2 linked regions of the Aliidongia dinghuensis genome follow. The protein of the gene in region 1 interacts with the protein of each later gene in a pairwise test. Links are inferred from orthologs where the notes say so. Each region holds a gene or a part of one and is shown on either strand. Other genes may lie near its edges. The genes, in order: dnaQ and dnaE.

Region 1 (5,441 bases):
CCATGGTCGGCGATCCATTGCCTGAGGAACGGCATGGTGATCTGGTCGGCCGGCACGCCCTGCTGCGCCAGCACCCGGCCGATCGCGACATAGGGCTGGCCGTTCTCGCCGTCGTAGCCCACACGCATGACCTGCCCGTCCGGCAGGATGACGCGGCCCGAGCCCTGGACCGCGAGGAAGAAGGCATCGACCGAGTTGTCGACCCAGGCGAGTTCCAGCCCCTTGCCGGCGAGCGCCCCCGCCTCGATCTGCGTCCGGGTCGCATAGGGCACGAGCTTGCCGCCGGCGACCCGGCCGGCGATCCGCTCGCCCTTCAAGGACGGGCGGAACTGCCCGAGATCGACCGAGACGAGATCGGCCGGCCGGCGATAGAGCGGCACGGAGAACCGGTCGTCGTGCGTGAGCGAGCCGTGCAGCTCGGCCTCGTAATAGCCGGTGAACAGGCCTTCGGTCTTGTCGTTGTTGGCCGCGCGGAACGGCACGAAATCGCGTTCGAAGAAGGCGCGCGCAGCCGCCTGGTCACCGGGCGTGACCTGGGCTGCATCGGCGCATGGCGCCCGCCAGTCGCCGACCTGGCCGGCAAGCCCGAGCGCCTGGTCGTCGGTCCCCTTGAGCAGCACGGCACACGACTTGAGCAGCACCGGCAGCGCCGCCGACGGATCGTCTTGAGCCCAGCCGGGCAGCTCGCCGAACCCGGCGCGGGTCAGCACCAGCTTGTCGGGCGGCGGCTTCGGTGCGCCGCAGGCGGCGAGCGCGCCCGCAACGAGCCCGAGGAGGAGGAAACGCCAGCCGATCACGGGTGGGCCGATCACGTGTGGGCCGATCACTCGTGGGGGCCGGTCGAGACCAGGATCCAGTTCGGGTCGGAGGCCCGCACATTGCGCGAGAAGGTCCAGAGATCGGTATGTTCGGCAGCGCGTTCGGGATCGCCGTCGACGACCTTGCCGTCGGCACTGCGCGTGGCCGAGATCTGGTTGGAGACGAACTTGACGGTGACGGAGGCGGTCCGGCCTTCGAGCCGGGCGTCGACCAGCTCCGGGTCGCGCATGCTGACGACGCGGGTCTCGACCGTCTCCTTCGTCGCGAGCCGATGGCGGATCGCCTCGGCGAACGTGTCGTAGACCTCGTCGCTCAAGAGCGGCCGGAGCGTCGCCGTGTCGCCGTCGGCAAAGGCCTTCACGATCATGTCGAAGGCATGGCGCGCGCCATCGATGAAGGGATCGCGCCGGAAATGCGGGTCGGCGCCGGCGATCTCAGCCAGGCCCGCGTCGAGCGGGTTCAGCGGGCGGGCCTGCGGCATGCGCGGCCGGTCGGGCAAAGACACGACATTGTCGGCGGGGGGCGGCGGCGTCACATCAATCATCGGGCGCCGCGGCTCGACGGACGAGCGTTCGTTGCCCGTGCGGCGGCCGAGCACGCTCCACAGGCGGAACACCAGAAAGCCCGCGACCAGGGCAAACAAAATGATATCGATAACCTGATCGCCCATGGACGCATCCCAAGAGACGGATTATGGGACGGCGCTCGAGCCCCGCTGCGCCGCAAAGCGTCCGTCCATCACGGAGACATAGGCGGAAGCTCGGGAAAGGACAAGCTTCGGCATGGGTATTGGCATGGGTTTTCCGGCCTTCCTTCTGGCATTGCCGCTGATCGAGATCGCCGGCTTCGTGCTGATCGGTCCCTACCTGGGTGTGGCCGGCACCCTGGCGGAGATCGTGCTGACCGGCATGCTGGGTATGGCGATCATCCGCCAGCGCGGCCTCGAAACGCTGATCCGGCTGCGCGACGCGGCCCAGGCCGGCGAGACGCCGCTGCCGGTCGCGGCCGATGGCGGTGTCCAGGTACTGGCGGGCGTGCTCCTGGCCGTGCCCGGCTTCTTCACCGATGCGATCGGGCTTCTGCTGCTGATCCCGGCCGTGCGTCGGATTGCCACCGCGTGGGCGCTGAAGCGGTTCGTCCGTGTCGAGGTTCATGGGACCGGACCCAAGGCGGGCCCGACCGTGATCGAGACGGATTACGAGATCGTCGAGCACGAGGTGCCGCCGGAGCGGCGGATCGACCATCCGCCGCCCGATCGAGATTGAGCTGTCGCAGCGGCCGGAAATGGTTGAGCGGTTGAGCCGCGCCCCCGTTCCGTGCTAGCCCACCGGCTCCATTCTTTCCCGGAGCCTCAGTTCCATGTCCGATACCGCCGCCCCCGGCCCGAACGGCGAAGGCCAGCAGGCCCCGTCGATCGTCATCAACGCCCAGTACCTGCGCGACCTGTCCTTCGAGAACCCGCGCGCGCCGGATAGCCTGCTGCAGCAGTCGGCGGCGCCGGAGGTCGGCATCGACGTCGACGTCAAGGCGCGCCAGCTGGGCGAAGAGACGTTCGAGGTCGTCCTGGTGCTGAAGGTCCAGGCGCGGACCGCGGGCGAAGTCGCGTTCCTGGTCGAGGTCGAATACGGCGGCGTCGTCACGATCCGCGGCGTGTCGCAGGACATCATGGCGGCGCTGGTGCTGATCGAGACGCCGCGCATGCTGTTCCCGTTTGCCCGGGCGATCGTGGCCGACGCGACGCGTGATGGCGGCTTCCCGCCGCTGCTCATCAACCCGATCGACTTCACCGAGGTGCAGCGGCGCAAGGCTGCCGAAGCCGAGGCGGCGGCGCAGGCGGAGACTGCCGGCAACGCCTGAGCCGGCGATCGGTTGGCCAAAAAGAAACGGCGCCGCCCTCTGGGCCGGCGCCGTTTTCATATCGGCCAGAACAGCAGGATCAATGCAGCCAGATCGCTTCCTTGAGCGTCGCGACGATCGCCTCGTGTGCCGCCAGTTCCTCCGGCGTCGCCTGATGCGGCCGCGCCGGTCTCGGTTCGCGGCGCGCCACGACCGCCGCCGCAACCGCGGCGCCATTGTCGATTGCGAGGCTCAGGCCCGGTTGCTGCCCGCCCATCAGCTCCAGATAGACCTTGGCGAGGAGCCGCGTATCGATGAGCGCGCCGTGCTTCGAGCGCTCGCTCAAGTCAATGCCGAACCGGCGGCAGAGCGCGTCGAGGCTCGCGGGTGAGCCTGGGAACTTGGTGCGGGCGAGCCGCAGCGTGTCCTGCACCTCGCAAGTAAGCTTCGGCCGGCCGGCGCGCACGAGTTCCGCATTGATGAAGCGGACGTCGAACTCGGCATTGTGCGCGACCAGGCGGGAATCCTGCATGAAGGCTTCGAATTCGTGGGCTAGCTCGCGGAACTTGGGCTTGCCTGTCAGGAATTCGATGGTGAGGCCATGCACCGCCTCGGCCTCGGCCGGCATGTCACGCTCCGGGTCGAAATAGAGATGCAGCTCCCGGCCCGTCGGCATCAGGTTGACCAGCTCGACACAGGCGATCTCGACCATCCGATGGCCCTCGGCCGGGTCGAAGCCGGTGGTTTCCGTATCCAGGCAGATCTCGCGCATGGTTTCTCTCTAGCGGCGACGGCGCTCTCGAGGCTTCGCTTTGATCGCTCGGATCGCCGCTTTCAGCTTATCCAAGCTATAGCGCTGACCGAGGCCGGTTGGCACGACATATTGCGCACGCTGGCGTTTTTCGCGATCCGGCATCTGCTTCGCCAGGATCGAGCGGAACTTGGCCTCGTGCATGCCGGGCCGGCCGAGCACGCGCTGGCGCTGCAGGAACGGCGGCGCCGAGACGACCAGCACTGCGTCGCATTCCCGCTCGCCGCCGGTCTCGAACAGCAGCGGCACGTCGAGCACGACCAGGCGCTGCCGTCGCCGGGCCTGGGCCGCGAGGAAGCAGCGTTTCGCCGCCCGCACGCGCGGATGCAGGATCGCCTCAAGCCGGTGGAGCGCTGCGGGATCGCCGAACACGCGCGCGCCCAGTTGCTGGCGATCGATGCCGCCCGCAGGATCCGCAACATCCGGGAACAGCGCCAGGACCGGCTGCACCGCCGCGCCGCCAGGCGCCAGCAGCCGATGGACCGCCGCGTCGGCGTCATGCACCGGCAGGCCGAGCCGGCGCAGCGCCTTGGCTGCCGTCGATTTGCCCATGCCGATCGAGCCCGTGAGCCCGACGAGGATCATGGGCTCTCTTCCCCAAGCACCGCCCGGCGCAGCGCCTCGTCGACGACCGGCTCGACGCCGAACCAGGCCGCGAAGCCGGCGCGCGCCTGGTGCAGCAGCATGCCGAGCCCGTCGACCGTCGCAAGTCCTCGCCGGCGCGCCGCGGCGAGCAGCGGCGTTTCGAGCGGCGTATAGACGATGTCGTAGACGACACCGTCCGCAGGCATAGCGTCGAGCGGCAGATCGAGCGCCGGCCAGCCGTCCATGCCGAGCTGGGTGGTGTTGACGACCAGGCTGGAGCCGGCGAGCCCTTCCGCCCGGTGGCTCCATGGCCAGGCCATGAGCGGTCGGCCGAACTCCGCCGCGAGCGCCTCGGCGCGGGCGCCGGTACGGTTCGCGACGCGGATTTCCGGCACGCCCGCGTCGGCAAGGACACCGACGACCGCGCGGGCGGCACCGCCGGCACCGATCACCAGGACCGGCCGTCCGGCGGCACGCCATTCGGGCGCGCTGGCCTCGAGATGCCGGAGGAAGCCCTCGCCGTCCGTGTTGAACCCTTCGAGCGTGCGGTCGGGCCGGACCACGATCGTGTTGACCGCACCAAGCCGGGCGGCCGAAGGGTCGACACGGTCGACCAGGCGAAACGCGGCTTCCTTGTGCGGCACCGTGACGTTGCAGCCGGCGAAACCCAGGAGCGGCAGGGCCCGGAGCGCTTGCTCAAAATCTTCCGGCCGAACCGGCAGGGCCACATAGGCGCCGGCAACACCGTAGCGCTTCAGCCAATGGCCGTGTAGCAGGGGCGAGCGGGAATGGCCGACAGGCCAGCCGAGAACGCCGCTCAGTCGATAGGACGTACTCATCGGGCAAGCGCGCCGTGATCGCGCAGGAAACCCAGGAGCGGCAGCAGCGGCAGGCCCAGGATCGTGAAGAAATCGCCGTCGATCCGGTCGAACAGCTGTGCGCCCAGGCCTTCGAGCTGGTAGGCCCCGACCGACGACAGCACAGCCGGACCCAGCCGGCGCAGGTATTCGTCGAGGAAGCCGTCGCTGAACGGGCGCATGGTGAGGCGCGCGGTATCGATCGTGTGCCAGATCCGTGAGCCGTTGCGCGCGACGACCGCCACCGTCACGAGCTGGTGCGTCCGGCCACGGAGCGCCATCAGATGGGCGCGCGCATGGTCGAGATCGGCCGGCTTGTCGAACCAGACACCGCCCAAATCGAGCATCTGATCGGCGCCAATCACGAGCGCTCCCGGATGGCGCTGCGAGACGCGCATCGCCTTGAGTTCAGCGAGCGCCTCGGCGCAGGCTTCGGCCGGGGCCTTCTCGGCCTGGAACGCGGCCTTCATCTCCTGCTCGTCGACAGCGGGAGGGTCGGCGTCGACGATGAGCCCGGCCTGTTCGAGCAAAGC
Region 2 (6,510 bases), on another replicon or contig:
GGCGACGAGTTGCTGTCGATCACGGCGACGACCGGGATGTTGAGCTTCGTCGCTTCCTCGATCGCGATCTTCTCCTTGTTGGTGTCGATCACGAAGATGAGGTCCGGCAGGCCGCCCATCTCCTTGATGCCGCCCAGCGCGCGCTCCAGCTTGTCGCGGTCGCGGGTCAGCTCCAGGAGCTCGCGCTTGGTCATGCCGGGCGGCGGGTTCGAGATCTTCTCGTCGAGCTCGCGCAGGCGCTTGATCGACAGCGAGATGGTCTTGAAGTTCGTGAGCATGCCGCCGAGCCAGCGGTGGTTCACGAAATACTGGCCGCAACGCCGCGCGGCGGCAGCGACCGGCTCCTGCGCCTGGCGCTTCGTGCCGACGAACAGCACGCGGCCGCCGCTGGCGGTCGTCTGGCGCACCGCATCGAGCGCGCGGGCGAGCAGCGGAACCGTCTGCTCGAGATCGATCACATGCACGCCGTTGCGCACGCCGAACAGATACGGCTGCATCTTCGGGTTCCAGCGGCGGGTGTGATGGCCGAAGTGAACGCCAGCCTCGAGCAGCTGACGCATGGTGAAGCTCGGAATCGTCATGGTGTCGTTCAGACCCTTGTTTTCCGGTTGAGCCACCGCGGGAGAACCCCATCAAGGGGACCGGAGCCAGCGCGACCGGACTCTTGGATCCGGCCACGGGCAAACCCGCGTGAGTTTTTGCGACAATCGCGGCCGAGGTGATAGGCCGGAGCGCCCGATTTTGCAAGGGAAACCCGGCGGCGTTTTCTTTAGGCAGCCTTGCATCAAAGGAATTGGCCGCCCGCCACCTGCGAGTGCCGGCTCAGTCGAGCTTTATGCCCTTCGGCACCGCCGGCATGCCGGACGACGGCGGCAGGTCGAGCAGCTTCACCACGACGTCGCGGCTGCCGGCATTGGCGAAGCGCAGCGTCACCGGGAAACTATCGCCCGTCTTCAGCTTCTGCTTGACGCCGCGCAGGATCAGGTGCGCCGCACCCGGCTGCAGCACGGTCGGCGCATGGGAATCGAGCTCGAGCGCCAGCACAGGCTCGAGGCTCTCGCCCCTGCCCTTGCTCCTGGGCATGAGATCGAGGATGTCGATCTTGTCCGCAATCGGCGACGCGGCACCGATCAGCACGTCGCGCGCGTCCTTGGCGAGGCTGATGCTCAGATAGACGAAGACCACATGGGCACGGGTGCTGCGATGCGCCCAGGCACCGTCGACCGAGACCGGTTCAGCCGCCGCGGCGGCACAGGCGGACCAGACGAGGAAAACGACAGGGACGCACCGACACAGCGCCCTCAGCAGAAAACCGGCCATACCAGAGCTTCGGCCCCCTCTGTTTCAAAAGATGTCGACAGTCGACCCGAGTATCAGAAATCGCTGACATCGGCCACACCCGGGATCGCCTTGACCGCCGAGCGGGTTTCGCCGCCGATTGGAAAGAAGCCCGGCAAGGTCAGCTCGACCTCGCGCCGGTCGGCCGGAACGACGAGCTTCACCTTGCCGGTCTTGCCGCGCCCGGCATCGCGCAGGAACAACGCCTTCAAGCCCTCGACGCCGCTCGGGTCCTTGAGCACGACGCGCAGGCCGGCCGACGATGCGGCAGCGGCGTTGTCGAGCGTCTCGATCGACTGGGCGGTGAGCCGCACATTGTCGTCCTCGAGCTTGGCGTCGCACGTGACGAGCAGCGGCTGGCCGCTATCGAGCAGCGGACGCGACTGCGCCAGGATCTCGGAAAACAGCATGATCTCGTACATGCCGGTCAGGTCCGACATGCTGACGAAGGCAAAGCGGTTGCCCTTGGCCGACGTGCGCTCCTTGCGGCCGCCCACGATGCCGGCCAGGCGCACGCGCCCGGGCTTGCCGCTCATGAGATGGGCGACGAGCCGGCCGGACGGCACGACGCCGAGGCGCTTCAGCGCGGTCTCGTACGGGTCGAGCGGATGGGCCGAGAGATAGAAGCCGATCGCCTCGAACTCCTGGCCCAACCGGTCCATGCTCGGCCATTCGACCACGGCCGGCAGCGGGGGCGAACTGTGCTTCAATCCCGTCGTGCCGCCGAACAGGTTGGTTTGGCTCGTCCCCCGCTCGCCTGCCACCGTCGCGGCATGGCGCATGATGAGCTCGGCCGCGGCGAAAGTCTGGGCCCGGTTCGGGTTGATACTGTCGAAGGCGCCGGCCTTGGCCAGGTTTTCGAACTGGCGCTTGTTGAACTGCTTCGTCTCGAGCCGCTCGGCGAAATCGAACAGGCTCTTGAACGGCCCGTTGCGCCGGCGCTCGGCGACGATTGCCCGCATGGCCTCGGCGCCGACGCCCTTGACCGCGGCGAGCGCATAGCGGATCGCGGCCTCCTCGCCCTTGCCCTCGACCGAGAACTCGACCTCGGAGCGGTTGATGTCGGGCGGCAGGAGCTTGACGCCCATGCGCTGCAGTTCCTGGCGGAACACGTTCAGCTTGTCGGTATTGCCGAGATCGAGCGTCATGGACGCGGCCATCAGCTCGACCGGGAAATGCGCCTTGAGATAAGCGGTATGGAACGCGACCAGCGAATAGGCGGCCGCATGGCTCTTGTTGAAGCCGTAGCCCGCGAACTTCGCCATCTTGTCGAAGATCATCTCGGCCAGCTCGAGTGCCACGCCGTTCTTGACGGCGCCCTCGCAGAACATCTTCCGCTGGTTGTCCATCTCGGCCTTGATCTTCTTGCCCATGGCTCGGCGTAGAAGATCGGCACCGCCCAGCGTATAGCCGCCCATGACCTGGGCGATCTGCATGACCTGCTCCTGGTAGATCATGATGCCGTAGGTCTCCTCCAGGATGCCCTGGAGCGAGGGATGCATGTAGTCGGGCTCCTGCTGCCCGTGCTTGACCGCGATATATTCCGGGATCAGGTCCATCGGGCCCGGGCGATAGAGCGAGACCGCGGCCAGGAGGTCTTCGAACCGGTTCGAGCGCATCTTCTTCAGAAGATCGCGCATGCCGGCACCTTCGAACTGGAACACGCCGACCGTCTCGCCGCGCGCCAGCATCTCGAAGGTTGCCGGATCGTCGAGCGGTATCGTCAAAAGATCGAGCCCATGGCCGCGCTCATGGACGAGCCGCACCGCCTGCTCGATCACGGTCAAGGTCTTCAGCCCCAGGAAGTCGAACTTCACCAGGCCCGCGTCCTCGACGAACTTCATGTTGAACTGGGTGACCGGCATGTCCGAGCGCGGGTCGCGGTAGAGTGCGAGCAGCTTGTGCAGCGGCCGGTCGCCGATCACCACGCCGGCCGCGTGGGTGGACGCGTGGCGATACAAGCCCTCGAGCTTGATCGCGAGGCCGATCAGGCGGCCGACCGTCTCGTCGCCGTCGCGCAACGCCCGGAGCTGCTCGTCGGCGTCGAGCGCCTGCTGCAGCGTCACCGGGTTGGCCGGGTTGTTCGGCACGAGCTTGCTGATCTTGTCGACCTGGCCGTAGGGCATCTGCAGCACGCGCCCGACGTCGCGCAGCACGGCGCGCGCCTGCAGCTTACCGAAGGTGATGATCTGCGCGACCCGGTCGCGGCCGTATTTCTCCTGGACGTAGCGGATGACCTCTTCGCGCCGGTCCTGGCAGAAATCGACGTCGAAGTCGGGCATCGAGACGCGTTCCGGGTTGAGGAAGCGCTCGAAGAACAGGCTGAGGGCCAGTGGATCCAGATCGGTGATCGTGCAGGACCAGGCGACGAGCGAGCCGGCACCCGAGCCGCGGCCCGGCCCGACCGGAATGCCTTGCGCCTTGGCCCAGCGGATGAAGTCGGCGACGATCAGGAAATAGCCGCAGAAGCCCATGTTCTCGATGACGGCGAGCTCGAAGTCGAGCCGCTCGCGATAGCGCTTCTCGACCGCCCCCCGGTCGTCCTCGGGCTTCAGCTGCGGGAAGACCTGGCGCTCGAGCCGCACGGTCAGCCCGTCGTGCGACATGGCGCGCAGTTCCGCCTTCTCGTCGCGGCCTGATTCGGTCGGGAACGGCGGCAGGATCGGCTTGATCTTCTTGACCCAGAACGCGCAACGCCGCGCGATCACCAGGGTATTGTCGCAAGCCTCGGGCAGATCGGCGAACAGCGCCCGCATCTCGGCGGCGCTCTTGAAGTGGTGCTCCGGCGTCAGGCGCCGGCGGTTGTCGACATTGACCGTGACGCCGTCGGCAATGCACAGCAGTGCGTCGTGCGCCTCGTAGAAGTCCCGATGCGCGAAATAGACGTTGTTGGTCGCGACCAGCGGCACGTCATGGGCATAGGCGAGATCGACCAGATCGCCCTCGATACGGTCCTCGTCAGCCATGTCGTGACGCATCAGCTCGACATAGAGCCGGTTCGGAAAGATTTCCTTGAGCCGAACGAGCGTCGCCTCGGCCGCGGCGGCGTTGCCTTCGATGAGGCGCTTGCCGACCGGGCCCATGGGGCCGCCGGTCAGGCACAGGAGATCGCCGCTTAGGCCCGCGAGATCGTCGAGCGAGACCTGCGGCGCCTCGATCCCGTCGGTCTCGAGAAAGGATTTCGAGACCAGCTCGATCAGGTTCTGGTAGCCCTGCTGGCTCTGGCACAGCAGCACGACCGGCTCCGGATCGGGCAGCCCCTTGTTCTGCCGCCCCTGCTCCTGCGCCGGGGCGCGGATGCCGAGTTCGCAGCCGATGATCGGCTGGATGCCCTCGCCCGACATGGTGACCGAGAATTCGAGCGCGCCGAACAGGTTGCCGGTGTCGGTCACGGCGACCGCCGGCATCTCCTGTTTCTTGCAGAGCCCGTAGAGCTCCTTGATCTTGATGGCGCCGGCCGACAGCGAATAGGCGGAGTGAACCCGGAGATGGACGAAATCCGCATGCGCCATAAGTAATCAGCTCCGCTCGATCAGCACGCCATCTTCCAGCGCCACGATCCGGTCCATCCGCCGCGCCAGCTCGAGATTGTGGGTCGCGATGAGCGCGCCCAGACCGACGTTGCGCACAATCGCGATGAGCGCGTTCATGACGTCGTCCGCCGTGTGATGGTCGAGATTGCCGGTCGGCTCGTCGCCGATCAAGATGCGCGGCGCATTGGCGAGCGCCCGCACGATCGCGACGCGCTGCTGCTCGCCGCCCGACAGCTTCGCCGGCCGGTGGCTCGCCCGCTTCGTGAGCCCGACCATGGAGAGCAGCTCCATCGCCCGCGCCCGCGCCTCGCCCTTGCCGAGCCCCGCGATCATCTGCGGCAGCATGACGTTCTCGACCGCCGAGAATTCCGGCAGCAGATGGTGGAACTGATAGACGAAGCCGATCGTCGTGCGCCGCATCTGCGTACGTTCGGCGTCGCCCATCCGCCCGCAGTCCCGGCCTTCGACCCGGACCTGGCCGCCGTCCGGCCGCTCGAGCAGGCCGGCCACGTGCAGCAGGGTCGACTTGCCGGCGCCCGACGGGCCGACGAGGGCGACGAGCTCGCCCGGATGGAGCGTCAGCGACGCGCCGCGCAGCACCGGCAGCGGCTCGCTCGCCTGCTGGTAAGTGCGCTGAATATCGACCAGCTCGAGAGCGGGAACGTCACTCATAACGGAGCGCCTCGACCGGATCGAGCCGTGCCGCCCGCCAGGATGGATATATCGTCGCGAGGAACGACAGTGCGAACGCCATGCCGACCACGGCCGCGACCTCGGCCGGCTCGACCTTGGCCGGAAGCGTCGACAGGAAATAGATCTCGGCATTGAACAGGTCGGTGCCGGTGAAGTGCTGCAGGATCTGCCGGATCGACTCGATATTGTCGGCAAATGCCAAGCCAAGGCCGAAGCCCAAGATCGTGCCGACGACGCCGACCGAGGCGCCGGCCAGGAAGAAGATGCGCAGGATCATGCCCTGCGTCGCGCCCATGGTACGCAGGATCGCAATGTCGTGCGCCTTGTCCTTCACCAGCATGATCATGCTCGAGATGATGTTGAACGCGGCGACGACGATGATCAGCGTTAAGATCAGGAACATCACGTTCCGTTCGGTCTGGATCGCGTTGAAATAGGCCGATTGCGACTGCGTCCAGTCGAGCACGCGCGCGGTCGGGCCGGCGACCTGGCGGACCTGCTGGCTTACCGGCTGGATATTGTCCGGATCCTTGACGAAAACCTCGAGCGAAGAGGCGGCACCCGGCACCTTGAAGAACAGCTGTGCCGCCGAGAGCGGCATGAACACGAAGCTGCCGTCGTAGTGATATTCGCCGACATTGAAGATGGCGGCGATCTTGTAGCTCTTGACCCGGGGCGTCGTGCCGAACGCCGTCGGATTGCCATCGGGCGACAGCACCGACAGCGAATCGCCGAGCCGGACGCCCATCGAGCGCGCGAGCCCGTCGCCGATCATGATCGAATCGTCATCGAGTGCCTCGAGCGAGCCCGCCACGATATGATCGGCGATGAGCGGCTGCGCCTTCAGGTCGCTGACCTTCTCACCGCGCACGAGCGCGCCGATCGCATGGCCGGGGGACGAGACCAGGACCTGCCCCTCGACCAGCGGGTGCACGGCGACGACGCC

Evidence for each region.
Region 2: the proteins of dnaQ (region 1) and dnaE interact in binary tests that used the Escherichia coli proteins (3 or more experiments, as listed by UniProt). The link is inferred for Aliidongia dinghuensis from one-to-one orthologs.

The regions. Positions count from the first base shown.
Region 1 is NZ_BMJQ01000012.1:55,311-60,751, reverse strand. What follows is about bases 1,592-4,582. They hold dnaQ (DNA polymerase III subunit epsilon), read right to left. Parts: upstream 3,428-4,582; coding sequence 2,756-3,427; downstream 1,592-2,755. Other genes in these bases: IEY58_RS21775 (shikimate dehydrogenase), read right to left, coding at 4,048-4,582; coaE (dephospho-CoA kinase), read right to left, coding at 3,437-4,051; secB (protein-export chaperone SecB), read left to right, coding at 2,179-2,676; IEY58_RS21795 (FxsA family protein), read left to right, coding at 1,602-2,084. In the rest of the region: mltA (murein transglycosylase A), read right to left, coding at 1-812; IEY58_RS21800 (Tim44/TimA family putative adaptor protein), read right to left, coding at 824-1,489; more of IEY58_RS21775, read right to left, coding at 4,583-4,890; IEY58_RS21770 (Maf family protein), read right to left, coding at 4,887-5,441. UniProt on the Escherichia coli protein: DNA polymerase III is a complex, multichain enzyme responsible for most of the replicative synthesis in bacteria. The epsilon subunit contain the editing function and is a proofreading 3'-5' exonuclease.
Region 2 is NZ_BMJQ01000017.1:27,537-34,046, forward strand. Bases 1,174-5,233 are described here. They hold dnaE (DNA polymerase III subunit alpha), read right to left. Parts: upstream 4,851-5,233; coding sequence 1,374-4,850; downstream 1,174-1,373. Other genes in these bases: IEY58_RS26855 (copper chaperone PCu(A)C), read right to left, coding at 1,174-1,320; IEY58_RS26865 (ABC transporter ATP-binding protein), read right to left, coding at 4,857-5,233. Also shown: rpsB (30S ribosomal protein S2), read right to left, coding at 1-581; more of IEY58_RS26855, read right to left, coding at 823-1,173; more of IEY58_RS26865, read right to left, coding at 5,234-5,543; IEY58_RS26870 (lipoprotein-releasing ABC transporter permease subunit), read right to left, coding at 5,536-6,510. UniProt on the Escherichia coli protein: DNA polymerase III is a complex, multichain enzyme responsible for most of the replicative synthesis in bacteria. This DNA polymerase also exhibits 3' to 5' exonuclease activity. The alpha chain is the DNA polymerase catalytic subunit.